One region of the Bradyrhizobium sp. 147 genome, then DNA from elsewhere that is predicted to be linked to it. Evidence: riboswitches for the same ligand, from Rfam matches in the RefSeq annotation. Region 1 holds a riboswitch; the other holds the start of a gene.
The links. Region 1 has a riboswitch for S-adenosylmethionine ahead of IVA87_RS30320 (homoserine O-acetyltransferase). Riboswitches for the same ligand answer to the same signal wherever they lie in the genome.
Positions count from the first base shown of each region.

Region 1 (6,766 bases):
AATCTCGAGATTCCGGGTTCGCGCTTCGCGCGCCCCGGAATGACGGGAGTGAAGTTACGGCTTCTTCAGCGCAGCGTGCGGCCGGCCGAAATCGGGCGCGGCCGAATCCTGGCCGATCTCGACGATGCCGCGGCGGATGGCGCGGGTGCGGGTGAAGTGGTCGAACAGAGCTTCGCCGTCGCCGCGGCGGATCGCGCGGGTGAGCTTGGCGAGGTCCTCGGTGAAGGTGCCGAGCATCTCCAGCACGGCCTCCTTGTTGGCGAGGAAGACGTCGCGCCACATCGTCGGGTCGGACGCGGCGATCCGGGTGAAATCGCGAAAGCCGCCGGCGGAGAATTTGATCACCTCGGATTCCGTCACCTGCGCCAGCTCGTCGGCCGTGCCGACGATGGTGTAGGCGATCAGATGCGGCAGATGGCTGGTGATCGCGAGCACGAGATCATGATGATCCGGCGTCATGATTTCGACCTTGGCGCCCATCGCCGCCCAGAACGCGCGCAGGCGATCGGTGGCAGCAGCATCGACGCCTTCCGGTGGCGTGAGGATGCACCAGCGGTTGATGAAGAGCTCGGCAAAGCCCGAATCCGGACCGGAATGCTCGGTGCCCGCGACCGGATGCGCCGGCACGAAATGAACGCCCTGCGGCAGATGCGGGGCCATGTCCCTGACCACCGCGCCCTTGACCGAGCCGACGTCGGAGATGATTGCACCCGGCTTGAGATGCGCGGCGATCTCCCGCGCGACCTCGCCACAGGCGCCGACGGGAATGCAGAGGATGACGAGATCGGCATCCTTCACCGCTTCCGCGTTGGTCGCCACGACGTGGTCGACGATGCCGAGCTCGGCGACCCGCGCGCGCGTCTTTTCCGAGCGCGCGGTGGTGACGATCTCACTCACCAAGCCCTGGAGCTTCGCAGCGCGCGCGATCGAGCCGCCGATCAGGCCAAAGCCGATCAGCGCGACGCGCTGGAAGTGCGCCTGCGCGCTCATTTGCCGCCCATGAAGTCGCGCAAGGCCTCGACCACGAGGCGGTTGGCCTCCTCGGTGCCGATAGTCATGCGCAGCGCATGCGGCAGGCCGTAATTCTTCAGCGCGCGCAGCACCAGGCCCCGCTCGGTGAGGAAGGCGTCGGCATCATCCGCGGTCTTGCCCTTGTCGGTCGGGAAGTGGATCAGCACGAAATTGGCGACGCTCGGCGTCACCTTCAGCCCGATCTTGCCGATCTCCTCGGTCAGCCGGTTGCGCCAGGTCTCGGTGAACTGCTTCGACATCGCCTGGTGCGCGGTGTCCTCGATCGCGGCGACCGCGGCATACATCGCCGGCGTCGACACGTTGAAGGGACCGCGGATGCGGTTGACTGCGTCGATGATGTGCTCGGGGCCGAACATCCAGCCGATGCGCAGCGCCGCAAGTCCGTGGATCTTGGAGAAGGTGTGCGTTACCACCGTGTTCTCGGTGGTGGCGACGAGCTCGATTCCCATCTCGTAATCGTTGCGCGAGACGTAGTCGCAATAGGCGGCGTCCAGCACCAGCAGCACCTGCGAGGGCAGGCCGGCGCGCAGGCGCTTGACCTCATCGAACGGCAGATAGGTGCCGGTCGGGTTGTTGGGATTGGCGAGCCAGACCAGTTTTGTCCGCGGTGTCACGGCCTCGAGGATGGCGTCGACGTCGGCGGTGAAGTTGGTTTCGGGCGCCACCACGTTCTTGGCCCCGTTCGCCATGGTCGCGATCGGGTAGACCAGGAAGCCGTGGGTGGTCGAGATCGCCTCGTCGCCCTGGCTGAGATAAGTGTGCGCGAGCAGATTGAGGATCTCATCGGAGCCGGCGCCGCAGATGATGCGGTTGGGGTCGAGGCCGAAGCTGCGGCCGATCGCTTCGCGCAGCACGCGCGAGGTGCCTTCCGGATAATCCTCCAGATGATCCGCCACGCGCTTGAACGCCTCGATCGCCTTCGGCGAGGGCCCGAACGGCGTCTCGTTGGCCGAGAGCTTGAACACCTTGCGGCCCGGCTCCGGCACCGGGCTCTTGCCGGGCGTGTAGGGCGCAATATCGAGAATGCCGGGATTCGGCACGGGGCGGGACATCTTCAACTCCGGATTGGCGGGACGGCTCGCGACTTACGATTTCGGCCCGGTCGGGGGCACCGTATAGCGCGTTGCGTGGCTGCCGACGAGGGCCGTGGAGCGCACCGAGGCCCCCGCCTCGATCAGGGCAGCCCTGATCTTGTCGATGCTGGTCGCGCTCGTGACCGAGACCAGCAGGGCGGCGCCGTCGAAGGCGGTATCGGGCACCGCCACGATTTCGGCAAGCGGCGACAGGGCGCGCGCGACCTCGGCGTTCCAGCCCGATACGCGCACGCTGAAGGTCTCGACCTCAGTCACCAGCGCGCTGTCGGCGACGCGCGAGATCGCGAACACCGGCAGTGCAGCCGGATGGTCGGCGCGCTCGACGAACGGCATCCGCGCGATGATCTTGGGCGCGCCGGTCTCTTCCAGCTCCAGCCACCACGGCGTGCGGCTCGAGGTCGCCGAGACCAGCGCCAGGTCGCCCTTCGACTTCGCCACCGCCTCGACCGCGGCCTGCGCGCTGAAATGCGCGATGTAGGGCACGGTGAAGCCGAAATGGAAGCGCGCGGAATCGCGCATCGCCGGCTCGCTCACCGAGATGTCGGCATGCACGGAGAACGGCGCCTGCACATAGGTGAAGGTCGAGATGATGACGCGCCAGATGCTCTCGACCGTGTCGAGCGGCAGGATGCCGCGATGACGCTGGACGAGGTCGCGCATCATGGCGGCCTCGCGCGCCGGCCGGAATGCGGAGCCGACCTCCTGGGTCTGCTTCACCTGGATCAGGCGGTGGATGATGTCGCCGCGCTGCATCAGGAGGCGATGCATGCCCTCGTCGATCGCGTCGATCTCCTTGCGCAATTCCTGAAGCGATGGCGGCGCGGGCGGACGTTGGGACATGACTGACAACGGCTGTTCAGAGGCGTTCCAATGCGGATCGGTCAGTGCCGTCACCGCTGCGGTCGATGTCCTGATTAGGCAGGATAGGCCGCGAAAGCAAAGAGAAATGCTAGGAGAAGCTGGGCCTTTTCAGGCGACGTATCAGGGACGAATGGGGTTAATCCGGACCGCGGCTTGACGAAGACCGCTCCAAACAGTAAGTTTTTGCCTGTTCCGTGGTCATTTGAGCCGGCCGGCTTGCAGCCACGTTAAAAAACTCGCTAAACAGGCCGGGGACGCTTCCGATCCCGGCCGAACCTATCGTTCAGGCCGGGTTTTTTATGGCCTGATGTCACTGCGGTCGTAAGTCTGATCGCAAACGAGGTCGATGCTCAGATGGGTAGCGTCAAGTCGATTCCGAGTCCCGCGATCAGCGCCGACGATCGATCGCACGAGGTAGATCATCCGAGTTCGCAGGTTGTGCATTTCGGCGCCGATCAGCCGCTGCGGCTCGATTGCGGCGTCGATCTCTCCCCGTTCCAGATCGCCTACCAGACCTATGGCGAGCTGAACGCCGATCGCTCCAACGCCATTCTGGTTTGCCATGCGCTGACCGGTGACCAGCATGTCGCCAACGTGCATCCGGTCACCGGCAAGCCCGGCTGGTGGGAGACGCTGGTCGGCCCCGGCCGTCCGCTTGATCCTCAACACTACTTCATCATCTGCTCCAACGTGATCGGCGGCTGCATGGGCTCGACCGGGCCGGCTTCGATCAATCCCGCGACGGGCAAGGTCTGGGGCCTCGATTTCCCCGTCATCACCATTCCCGACATGGTACGGGCGCAGGCGATGCTGATCGACCGGCTCGGCATCGACACGTTGTTCGCGGTGGTGGGCGGCTCGATGGGAGGCATGCAGGTGCTGCAATGGACCGCGGCCTATCCTGCCCGCGTGTACTCCGCGCTGGCGATTGCGTGCTCGACGCGGCACTCGGCGCAGAACATCGCCTTCCACGAGCTCGGCCGCCAGGCCGTGATGGCCGATCCCGATTGGCACAATGGCGGCTATGCCGACCATGGCATCCACCCGCATCGCGGCCTCGCGGTGGCACGGATGGCGGCGCACATCACCTATCTCTCAGACGCCGCGCTGCACCGAAAATTCGGCCGCCGCATGCAGGACCGTGAGCTGCCGACCTTTTCGTTTGACGCCGACTTTCAGGTCGAGTCCTATTTGCGCTATCAGGGCTCGTCCTTCGTCGAGCGCTTCGATGCCAATTCCTATCTCTATCTGACGCGCGCGATGGATTATTTCGACATCGCCGCCGATCATGGTGGCGTGCTGGCAAAGGCGTTCGTGGGCATCAAGACCCGCTTCTGCGTGGTCTCCTTCACCAGCGACTGGCTGTTCCCGACATCGGAATCGCGCGCGCTGGTGCACGCGCTGAATGCGTCGAGCGCGCGGGTGTCGTTCGCCGAAATCGAGACCGATCGCGGCCACGACGCCTTCCTGCTCGACGTCCCCGAATTCTTCGACATCTCGCGGGCCTTCCTGCAATCCGCGGGCAAGGCCCGCGGTCTCAACGGCAAAGGTGGCTAAGATGTCGGTACAGGAGGTGCTGCCGCTGAACGGCGTTGCGACGGGGCCGTCCGGTCAGTTTCGCGCCGATCATCTGCTCGTTGCCGACATGGTCAAGCCCGGCTCGAAGGTGCTCGACGTCGGCTGCGGCGAGGGCGATCTGCTCCAGCTGCTGGAAACGCGTGGCATCGACGGCCGCGGCATCGAGCTGTCGCGCGAGGGCGTCAACCGCTGCGTCGCCAAGGGGCTCGCGGTGGTGCAGGGCGATGCCGATACCGACCTCGTCAACTATCCCGACGACGCCTTCGATTACGTGATCCTGTCGCAGACGCTGCAGGCGACGCGGCAGCCGCGGGTGGTGCTGGAGAACCTGCTGCGCATCGGCCGCCGCGCCATCGTGTCGTTTCCGAATTTCGGCTTCTGGAAGATGCGGCTCCAGCTCCTGATCGGCGGCCACATGCCGCGCACGGAGAATCTGCCGGCAACCTGGTACGACACCGCCAATATCCACTTCTGCACCATCAAGGATTTTGTCGAGCTCTGCGACGAGATCAACGTCAAGATGGAGCGCTCGGTCGCGCTCGACCTCTACGGCCGCCCGGTGCCGCTGAACCTGCCCTGGTGGGTGTGGAACATGTTCGGCGAGCAGGGCGTGTTCCTGCTGAGCAGAGGCGAGGGGAAGTAGTCTCTGTCCGTCATTCCGGGGCGCGCGAAGCGCGAGCCCGGAATCCATCGTGCAACAGCGACCGCGGCCCGATGGATTCCGGGCCTGCGCCTTTCGGCGCATCCCGGAATGACAGCTAATGCGCCGCCAGCGACCTCGGATCGCGCACCGGCCAGCGGCCCGCTTCCACCAGCGTGACGAACCGCTCCACGCTCTCGTTGAATAGCGCCGGCTCTTCGAGGTTGAGGACGTGGCCCGACTTCGGAAACATCGCGAGCCCTGCGGCCGGAAGATGCTTCTTCAGGAACAGGCTCGGTCCGACGCACGGATCGTCCTCGTCGCCACAGATGATCAGCGCCGGCGTTGCAACGCCTCTGATCGCATCCGTCATAGTATAGATCGAGGGACGGCCGCCCTGGAAGCCGCGCATCGTGCGCGCCGATCCCTTGGCATCGTGGCGAGCAAGGGCAGCGTAGAAATCGGCGTGGCCGCGCGGGTCCTTCACCAGGAAGGGAATCCGGCTCGGCGCCTCGCGCGTGACCTTTGCGACCTCGGCGGAGCCGAGCGTCTCGAACTGCTCGGCGTTGGCGCGGCACTGCCTGCGCCAGGCGTCGAGATTCTCGATCTCGGAGCCCGAGCCGACGCCGGCCAGCGTCATCGACAATGCGCGCTGTGGCGCATTAAGCCCGATCTGAAGCGACGAGTAGGCCCCCATCGACAGGCCGACGAGATGGGCGCGCTCGATCCTGAGGTGATCGAGCACCGCGAGCGCGTCGGTGTAGAAATGCGTGTAGGTGTAGGCCTCGCCATCGGGCACGTCGGACGGCGTGTAGCCGCGCGCAGAATAAGTGATGCAGCGATGGCCGCGCGAGAAGTAGCGCATCTGCGGCTCCCAATTGGTGTAGTCGGCCGCGAACTCGTGCAGGAAGATGATCGGCGTACCGGCGCCGGCTTCCTCGAAATACAGACGGCAATCATCCTTCGTCACGGCGTAAGGCATGCGGTTCTCCCTGAGAGTGCTGCGGCATTGGAATGCCGTTCTGCAGTTCACGCATGAGGGTTCTAGCACCGTTAACCTCCGCGCAAAATCTCCCGGGACGTGTCTTGATCTCGCCACATCGGGATTCTGATACGCAAAGTAGATGTCGGCCGCGCACGGGCCGATCGGGGAAGTGGGGGTGTAACGAAGGATGAAGAATGTTCGAGTTGTTTGCGTCTCGCCTGTCGCGTTGTGTTGTCGCGCTGGCGCTCTTCTTCGCGACGGTCGTCGCGTTCGTTTCTCCGGCCTCAGCGCGGCCGCATCATCGTCATAGCGCAGAGCGGCACGCTTACGTGCACCACGCCAGACATCATCACAACCGCCACCATGCCCGCAGCTCGCGCTTCGAGCGCAGCGCGGCGCGATTGCAGGCGAGCGGATTCGCCAACATTCAGGCGAGCTATGATCCGAACGCCAATAGCGGCGGCATGGCCACTAATGGAATAGCCCCTAGCGGCTTGGCCAATAACGCCATGAGCAGCGGCGGTTTCGGCGGCGGATCGGGCCTCGTGTCCGAGGCGCGCCGCTATCTCGGCGGCA
Region 1 covers NZ_JADPKL010000125.1:107,227-113,992, reverse strand. Annotated here, with positions in the region: gene IVA87_RS30335 (prephenate/arogenate dehydrogenase family protein) at 55-990, opposite strand; gene hisC (histidinol-phosphate transaminase) at 987-2,084, opposite strand; gene IVA87_RS30325 (chorismate mutase) at 2,118-2,966, opposite strand; SAM riboswitch at 3,172-3,251, shown strand; gene IVA87_RS30320 (homoserine O-acetyltransferase) at 3,342-4,544, shown strand; gene metW (methionine biosynthesis protein MetW) at 4,546-5,208, shown strand; gene IVA87_RS30310 (alpha/beta hydrolase) at 5,324-6,187, opposite strand; gene IVA87_RS30305 (TIGR02594 family protein) at 6,385-6,766, shown strand, end outside.

Region 2 (6,766 bases), on a different contig from region 1:
CCGTCGAGGACGTCGAGCTGATCGATCCCGAGCTCTCCGGCGAGCGGCTGCTATTCCGCCTCTTCCACGAGCGCGGTGTGCGCGTATTCAATTCGCAGGTTCTCGAAGCGCGGTGCTCCTGCTCGCGCGATGCGGTTGCCTCCATGCTCAAGAGCTTCTCGCCCGACGATCGCGCCGCGATGGTCAAGGACGACAAGGTCGTCGTCACCTGCGAGTTCTGCTCGTCGGTCTACCAGTTCACGCCGCACGAGGCGGGCGTGGAGGACGCCTAGGCATCGCGCATAGCTAGGCTAGGAATGACGAGGCTGGGGAGGCTGCTCGCACGTACTCGCTGTCATCGCCCGGCCGTGATCGGGCGATCCATTAGTCCGAGACGACAGTGATTGAGCCGAACAGTGATTGAACCGATAGGCCGCGGCTTGCTGGATTCTCCGCCTTCGCGAGCAATGACATCGGAGGCTAGTTCAACACCCGCTTGTTGTCCGGACTGTCCAGCGAGAACGTCGGCACGTCGATCTCGAAGCGCTCGCCGCTTTCGCTGACCATCTGGTAGCGGCCGGTCATGAAGCCGGAGGCGGTCGTGAGCGGCACGCCGGAGGTGTATTCGAAGCGCTCGCCGGGGGCCAGGATCGGCTGCTCACCCACGACGCCCTCGCCCTTCACCTCCTGCTGGCGGCCGGAGGCGTCGGTGATGATCCAGTGCCGCGTCTTCAGCTGCACGGTCTCGTCGCCGGAATTGGTGATGACGATGGTGTAGGACCAGAAATAGCGGGAGCGGTCGGCCGACGACTGCTCCGGAACAAAGCTCGGCTCGACGGTCACTTCGATCTGGCGGGTCACGGCGCGGTACATGATGGCCCATCATAGCGAAATCCTCCTGGGGAACCAAACGCCGGAGACGGCTTTGGCGACATCGTCCCGCCAGAATTCGCGGGGAAGGGACTCCAAGGGGAGACAACCTTATGTGATCCGGCCGCTTTGCGAGACGACGGCCGGACCGGTAAACTCCATTGAACGTCGCGATTTGCGGAAGGGTTTTTGGCCCCGATGACCATTGCCGACCAAGTGACGGGATCGACGATCGCGGGAACCGCCGGTGCCAAACCCGCAGGAACCAAGCCGCGCGCCGCCGCGCCAGCCATTACGCTGCCGGCGATCGGCGAGCGCGAGCTCCGGCTCGATCTGTTCCGCGGGCTGGCGCTGTGGCTGATCTTCATCGACCATCTGCCAACCAGCCTGCTGACGTGGTTCACCATTCGCAATTACGGCTTCAGCGACGCCACCGAGATCTTCATCTTCATCTCCGGCTATACCGCCGCCTTCGTCTACGGCCGGGCAATGCTGGAGAGCGGCGCCGTCATCGCCACGGCGCGCATCCTGCGCCGCGTCTGGCAGATCTACGTCGCCCACGTCTTCCTGTTCACGATCTTCCTCGCCGAAATCTCCTATGTGGCGACCAGCTTCGAGAACCCGCTCTACACCGAAGAGATGGGCATCATGGATTTCCTCAAGCAGCCCGACGTCACCATCGTCCAGGCGCTGCTGCTACGCTTCCGGCCCGTCAACATGGACGTGCTGCCGCTCTACATCGTGCTGATGCTGGCGCTGCCGTTGATCCTGTGGTCGATGAAGTGGAAGCCCGACGTCACGCTCGGCCTCTCGGTCGTGCTCTACGCCGTGACCTGGGAATACGACCTCTACTTCTCGGCCTATCCGAACGGCTTCTGGGCGTTCAATCCGCTGGCCTGGCAATTGCTTTTCGTCTTCGGTGCATGGTGTGCGCTCGGAGGCGCGCGGCGCATGTCGCGCATTCTGGCATCACCCGTGACGATGTGGATCTCGATCGCCTATCTCGCCGCGGCGTTCTACGTGACGCTGACCTGGTACGTGCCGCAGCTCGGCCACCTCATGCCGAAGCGGCTCGAGCAGTGGATGTATCCGATCGACAAGACCGATCTCGACGTGCTGCGCTTCACCCATTTCCTGGCGCTGGCCGCGCTCACCGTGCGCTTCCTGCCGCGGACCTGGCCGGGCCTGAAATCGCCCTGGCTGCGGCCGCTGATCCTGTGCGGGCAGCATTCGCTCGAGATCTTCTGTCTCGGCGTCTTCCTGGCTTTCGCCGGCCATTTCATCCTGGCCGAAGTTTCCGGCGGGGCAGCCATGCATGCGTTGATTAGTCTCTCCGGAATCCTGATCATGTGGGGGGTGGCGTGGGTGATTTCGTGGTACAAGCGCGTGGCTGACAAGAGCGGTGCGAAAACCAAAAACGCCGTCGGCAACGCCGATCTGGCGGGAGGGGGCTGATGAAGGCGAAGGTTCTCCTGAGCCTGATCCTGCTATGCGGTGGCCTCGCCGCGGCCACGGCGCGCGCGGGCGATGCTGCGCCTGCTGCCTCGGCCGCGCCCGCGGCCTGCGAATTGCCGTCCTATCTGCTTACCAGCGAAAGCCAGCTGCCCAAGGTCGCCGATGCCATCAAGGCCGGCAAGCCGCTCGAGATTCTGGTCATCGGAAGCCGCTCAACCACGATTCCATCCTCGGAGAGCAGCTCATATCCGGCACGCATGGAGACGATCCTCAAGGAGAAGCTGCCCGCGTCCGAAGTGGTGCACGTCTCCGTAGAAATACAGAGCAAGAAAACGGCAGGGGAGACCGCGTCCACTTTCGTTAAGCTGATGGAAGCAAAAACGCCTACTTTGGTCATCTGGCAGACCGGGACCGTGGATGCTATCCGATCCATCGATCCCGACGATTTTCGCGGCGCGGTAACAGAAGGGGTTACTGCATTGCAAAAGGCAGGGGCTGACGTCGTCTTGATGAATTTGCAGTACAGTCCGCGCACTGAAACCATGATCGCGGCGCAGCCTTTTCTCGATAATATGCGTGTGGTGGCGCAGGAGCACGACGTCCCGCTGTTCGACCGTTTCGCGATCATGCGACAGTGGAATGATCAGGGCCAGTTCGACTTGTTCAACCCGTCCCGCGGGCCTGAACTGGCGAAACAGGTCCATGATTGCCTTGGCCGGGCGTTGGCACAGTTCGTGATTGATGCTGCCCATCTGGAGCCGGCCCAGCAGCAAAATTGAGGTCTAGCGTTAATGAGTTCTCCCCGCCCTTTTTGCCTGACGTCATGGCTGGCGGTGCCCGCGGCGGCGGCGCTGCTGCTGCTGATGCCCGCTTCGCAGCCGCGCGCGCAGACGCAAGCCGCTCAGGCGACGGCCGCGCAGCCGGCTGATCCCGCTGCCGCACCGCCCTCCCAGACCACCGTCGCCGCGACGTCCCCCGAGCAGCGCGGCGTCACGGCGCGCGCCCTCGACAAGGTGAAGGAAGTCGCAAAGTCGGCCGGCGACATCTTCAGCCGCGTGCCCTGCCTGCCGCCGAAGGGCGGCCCGAAGGCGATGGGCTCGCTGCCGCGTGTCGCAAGCAAGCTCGTCGCCGGCCAGCCCGTCGTCATCGTCGCGTTCGGCTCGTCGTCCACCGCAGGATTCGGTGCGAGCTCGCCGGAGTTCAATTATCCGAACCGTCTCGCCGCACAGCTGCGCCGGCACTATCCGACCGCCGACATCACCGTCATCAATGCCGGCGTCGGTGGCGAGGATGCGCCCGAGATGATGAAGCGCCTCCAGACGCAGGTGATCGACGTGCATCCGGATCTCGTGATCTGGCAGGTCGGCACCAACGCCGTGCTGCGCAACCTCGATCCCGCCGATACCGCAAAGCTGGTCGAGGACGGCATCAGCCGCATCCAGGCCGCCGGCGGCGCCGACATCGTGCTGGTCGATCCGCAATATTCGCCGGCGGTCAACCAGCGCGCCGAGAGCGCCGGCAAGATGGTGAAGCTGCTCGGCAAGGTCGCCGAGCTCCGTCACGTTGGCATCTTCCCGCGCTTCGAGGTGATGCGCGACTGGCACGAGAAACAGGCAATCCCGGTCGAGAGCTTCGTCATCGCCGACGGCCTGCACATGAACGATTGGGGCTACGCCTGCTTCGCCCAGCTCCTCGCCGACGACATCATCCGCTCCGTCGGCCAGATCAAGCTCGGTGTGAACGTGCCCGCTGATGTGCGCACGTATCGGCCGATGTAGGGGCGAATAGGGAATGGCGAATAGCGAATGGGGTCTATTCGCCACTCACTATTCGCCATTCGCCCGTCACGCCTTCTCCAGCGCCGCGGTCAGATCCTCGATCAGATCTTCCGCATGCTCGAGGCCCGCGGAGAAGCGGATGAAGCCCTCGCTGATGCCGAGCGCGGCGCGGTCGTCCGGCTTCAGACGCTGATGCGTCGTAGTGGCCGGATGCGTGACGAGGCTCTTGGCGTCGCCGAGATTGTTCGAGATCTTCGCCAGCTTCAACTCATTGAGCACGCGAAACGCCGCCTGCTTGCCGCCCTTCACCTCGAAACCGACCAGCGTCGAGCCGCCACGCATCTGCTTCTTCACCAGCGCGGCCTGCGGATGATCGGCGCGGCCGGGATAGACCAGCCGCGAGATCTTGGGATGGCTCGCCAGCACCTCGGCAATGCGCGCTGCGGTGTCGGTCTGCGCGCGCACGCGCACGCCCAGCGTTTCCAGGCCCTTGAGCAGGACCCAGGCGTTGAACGGCGAGATCGACGGGCCGGTCTGGCGCATGAAATTGTGGATGTGCTCCGCGATGAAGGCTTCCGAGGACAGGATGATGCCGCCAAGACAGCGGCCCTGGCCGTCGATGTGCTTGGTCGCGGAATAGACCACGACGTCGGCCCCGAGCGCGAGCGGGCTCTGCCAGATCGGGGTTGCGAATACGTTGTCGACGACGAGTCGCGCACCGCCCTTGTGCGCGATCTCGGCGATCGAGGGAATGTCCAGCACATCTAACGTCGGATTGGTCGGGCTCTCCAGGAAGAACGTCTTGGTGTTCGGCTTGAGGGCGCGCTGCCATTGGTCGAGGTCGAGGCCGTCGACCAGCGTGGTCTCGATGCCGTAGCGCGGCAGCAGATCCTGCACCACATAGAGGCACGAGCCGAACAGCGCGCGCGACGCCACCACATGATCGCCCGCCTTCAGGGGCGCCAGGATCGCCGTCGTCACCGCGGCCATGCCGGTTGCCGCCGAGCGAGCGGCTTCGGCGCCTTCGAGTTCGATCATGCGGCGCTCGAACATCGCGACGGTCGGATTGGAATAGCGCGAATAGATGAAGCCGGGGTCCTCGCCCTTGAACCGCGCCTCGCACTCCTCGGCGCTGTTGTAGACGTACCCTTGCGTCAGGAACAGCGCCTCCGACGTCTCGCCATATTGCGAGCGCAGGGTGCCGGAATGGACCAGGCGGGTTTCGGGACGGTAAGTGGCAGGCGACTTCGACATAGGACCTCCGACATGACCATTCGAGCAAAAATGGTCACAAAAAAACCGGCCTGGATATCTCCACGGGCCGGGATCACAGAGGTCCCCGGCCTGTTTAGCGACTTATTTAACGTGGCTGCAAGCCGGCCGGCTCAAATCACCACGGGATAAGTGATGCTCATATTCCGCAATGCCCTTTCCGTCAAGGCGTCCATCGGATAGCCGTAAAAGGCTAGTATTTCCCGTATCTCGGGATGCGTTTGCCCCTTGATGAGGACCCCCGGTTGACGTTCACGGTCGCTGCCGATGCCAATGGTATCCTGCCTGACCGCATGATTGCGGCGATGGCAGAGGCGGGGCTGATCCTGCCCGCCTACGACTTCGTCGAAAGCCAGATCCAGCCGGCGAGCCTCGATCTGCGCCTCGGCGACATCGCCTATCGCGTCCGCGCCAGCTTCCTGCCCGGTCCCGGCGCCACCGTCGCCGAGCGCATTGACGAATTGAAGCTGCACGAGTTCAGTCTTGCCGACGGCGCGGTGCTCGAGACCAACTGCGTCTACATCGTGCCGCTGCTGGAGAGCCTCGCGCTCCCGCCGGAAATCGTCGCGGCCGCGAATCCCAAGAGCTCGACCGGCCGGCTCGACGTCTTCACCCGCGTGATCGCCGACGGGACCCGCCGCTTCGACATGATCGGCGCCGGTTATCACGGCCCGCTCTATGCCGAGATCAGCCCGAAGACGTTTCCGGTGCTGGTGCGCGAGGGCTCGCGTCTGTCGCAGGTGCGCTTCCGCACCGGTGACGCCATCCTCAATGCCGACGAACTCGATGGCTTGCATGCGACCGAGCGCCTCGTCGACATCGACGATGCCGACCTGGCCGGCGGCGTCGCCGTCTCGGTCGACCTCTCCGGCGAGAAGGCCAACGGCTTCGTCGGTTACCGCGCCAAGCGCCACACCGGCGTCGTCGACGTCGACCGTCGCTCCGGCTATGCGGTGGAAGATTTTTGGGAGCCGATGTCGGCCCGTCCCGATGGCAGCCTGATCCTCGATCCCGGCGAGTTCTACATCCTGGCCTCGAAAGAGGCCGTGCAGGTTCCGCCCGATTACGCCGCGGAGATGGTGCCGTTCGATCCCTTGGTCGGCGAATTCCGCGTGCATTATGCCGGGTTCTTCGATCCCGGCTTCGGCTATGCCGGTGCCGGCGGGCAAGGCGCGCGCGCCGTGCTGGAGGTGCGCTCGCGCGAGGTGCCCTTCATCCTCGAGCATGGCCAGATCGTCGGCCGCCTCGTCTACGAGAAGATGCTGGCGCGTCCCGATGCGATGTACGGCCAGCGCATCGGCTCGAACTACCAGGCGCAGGGGCTGAAGCTGAGCAAGCATTTCCGGTAGCGCTAGTCCCACGCTCCGCTGTCATGCCCCGGCTTGTCGGGGGCATCCAGTACTCTGCGGCGG
Region 2 covers NZ_JADPKL010000005.1:45,826-52,591, reverse strand. Annotated here, with positions in the region: gene IVA87_RS00950 (Hsp33 family molecular chaperone) at 1-272, shown strand, start outside; gene apaG (Co2+/Mg2+ efflux protein ApaG) at 460-852, opposite strand; gene IVA87_RS00940 (OpgC domain-containing protein) at 1,048-2,304, shown strand; gene IVA87_RS00935 (SGNH/GDSL hydrolase family protein) at 2,304-3,083, shown strand; gene IVA87_RS00930 (SGNH/GDSL hydrolase family protein) at 3,096-4,082, shown strand; gene IVA87_RS00925 (O-succinylhomoserine sulfhydrylase) at 4,149-5,336, opposite strand; SAM riboswitch at 5,410-5,489, opposite strand; gene IVA87_RS00920 (2'-deoxycytidine 5'-triphosphate deaminase) at 5,600-6,703, shown strand.
Region 2: another riboswitch for S-adenosylmethionine. It lies ahead of IVA87_RS00925 (O-succinylhomoserine sulfhydrylase); the one in region 1 lies ahead of IVA87_RS30320 (homoserine O-acetyltransferase).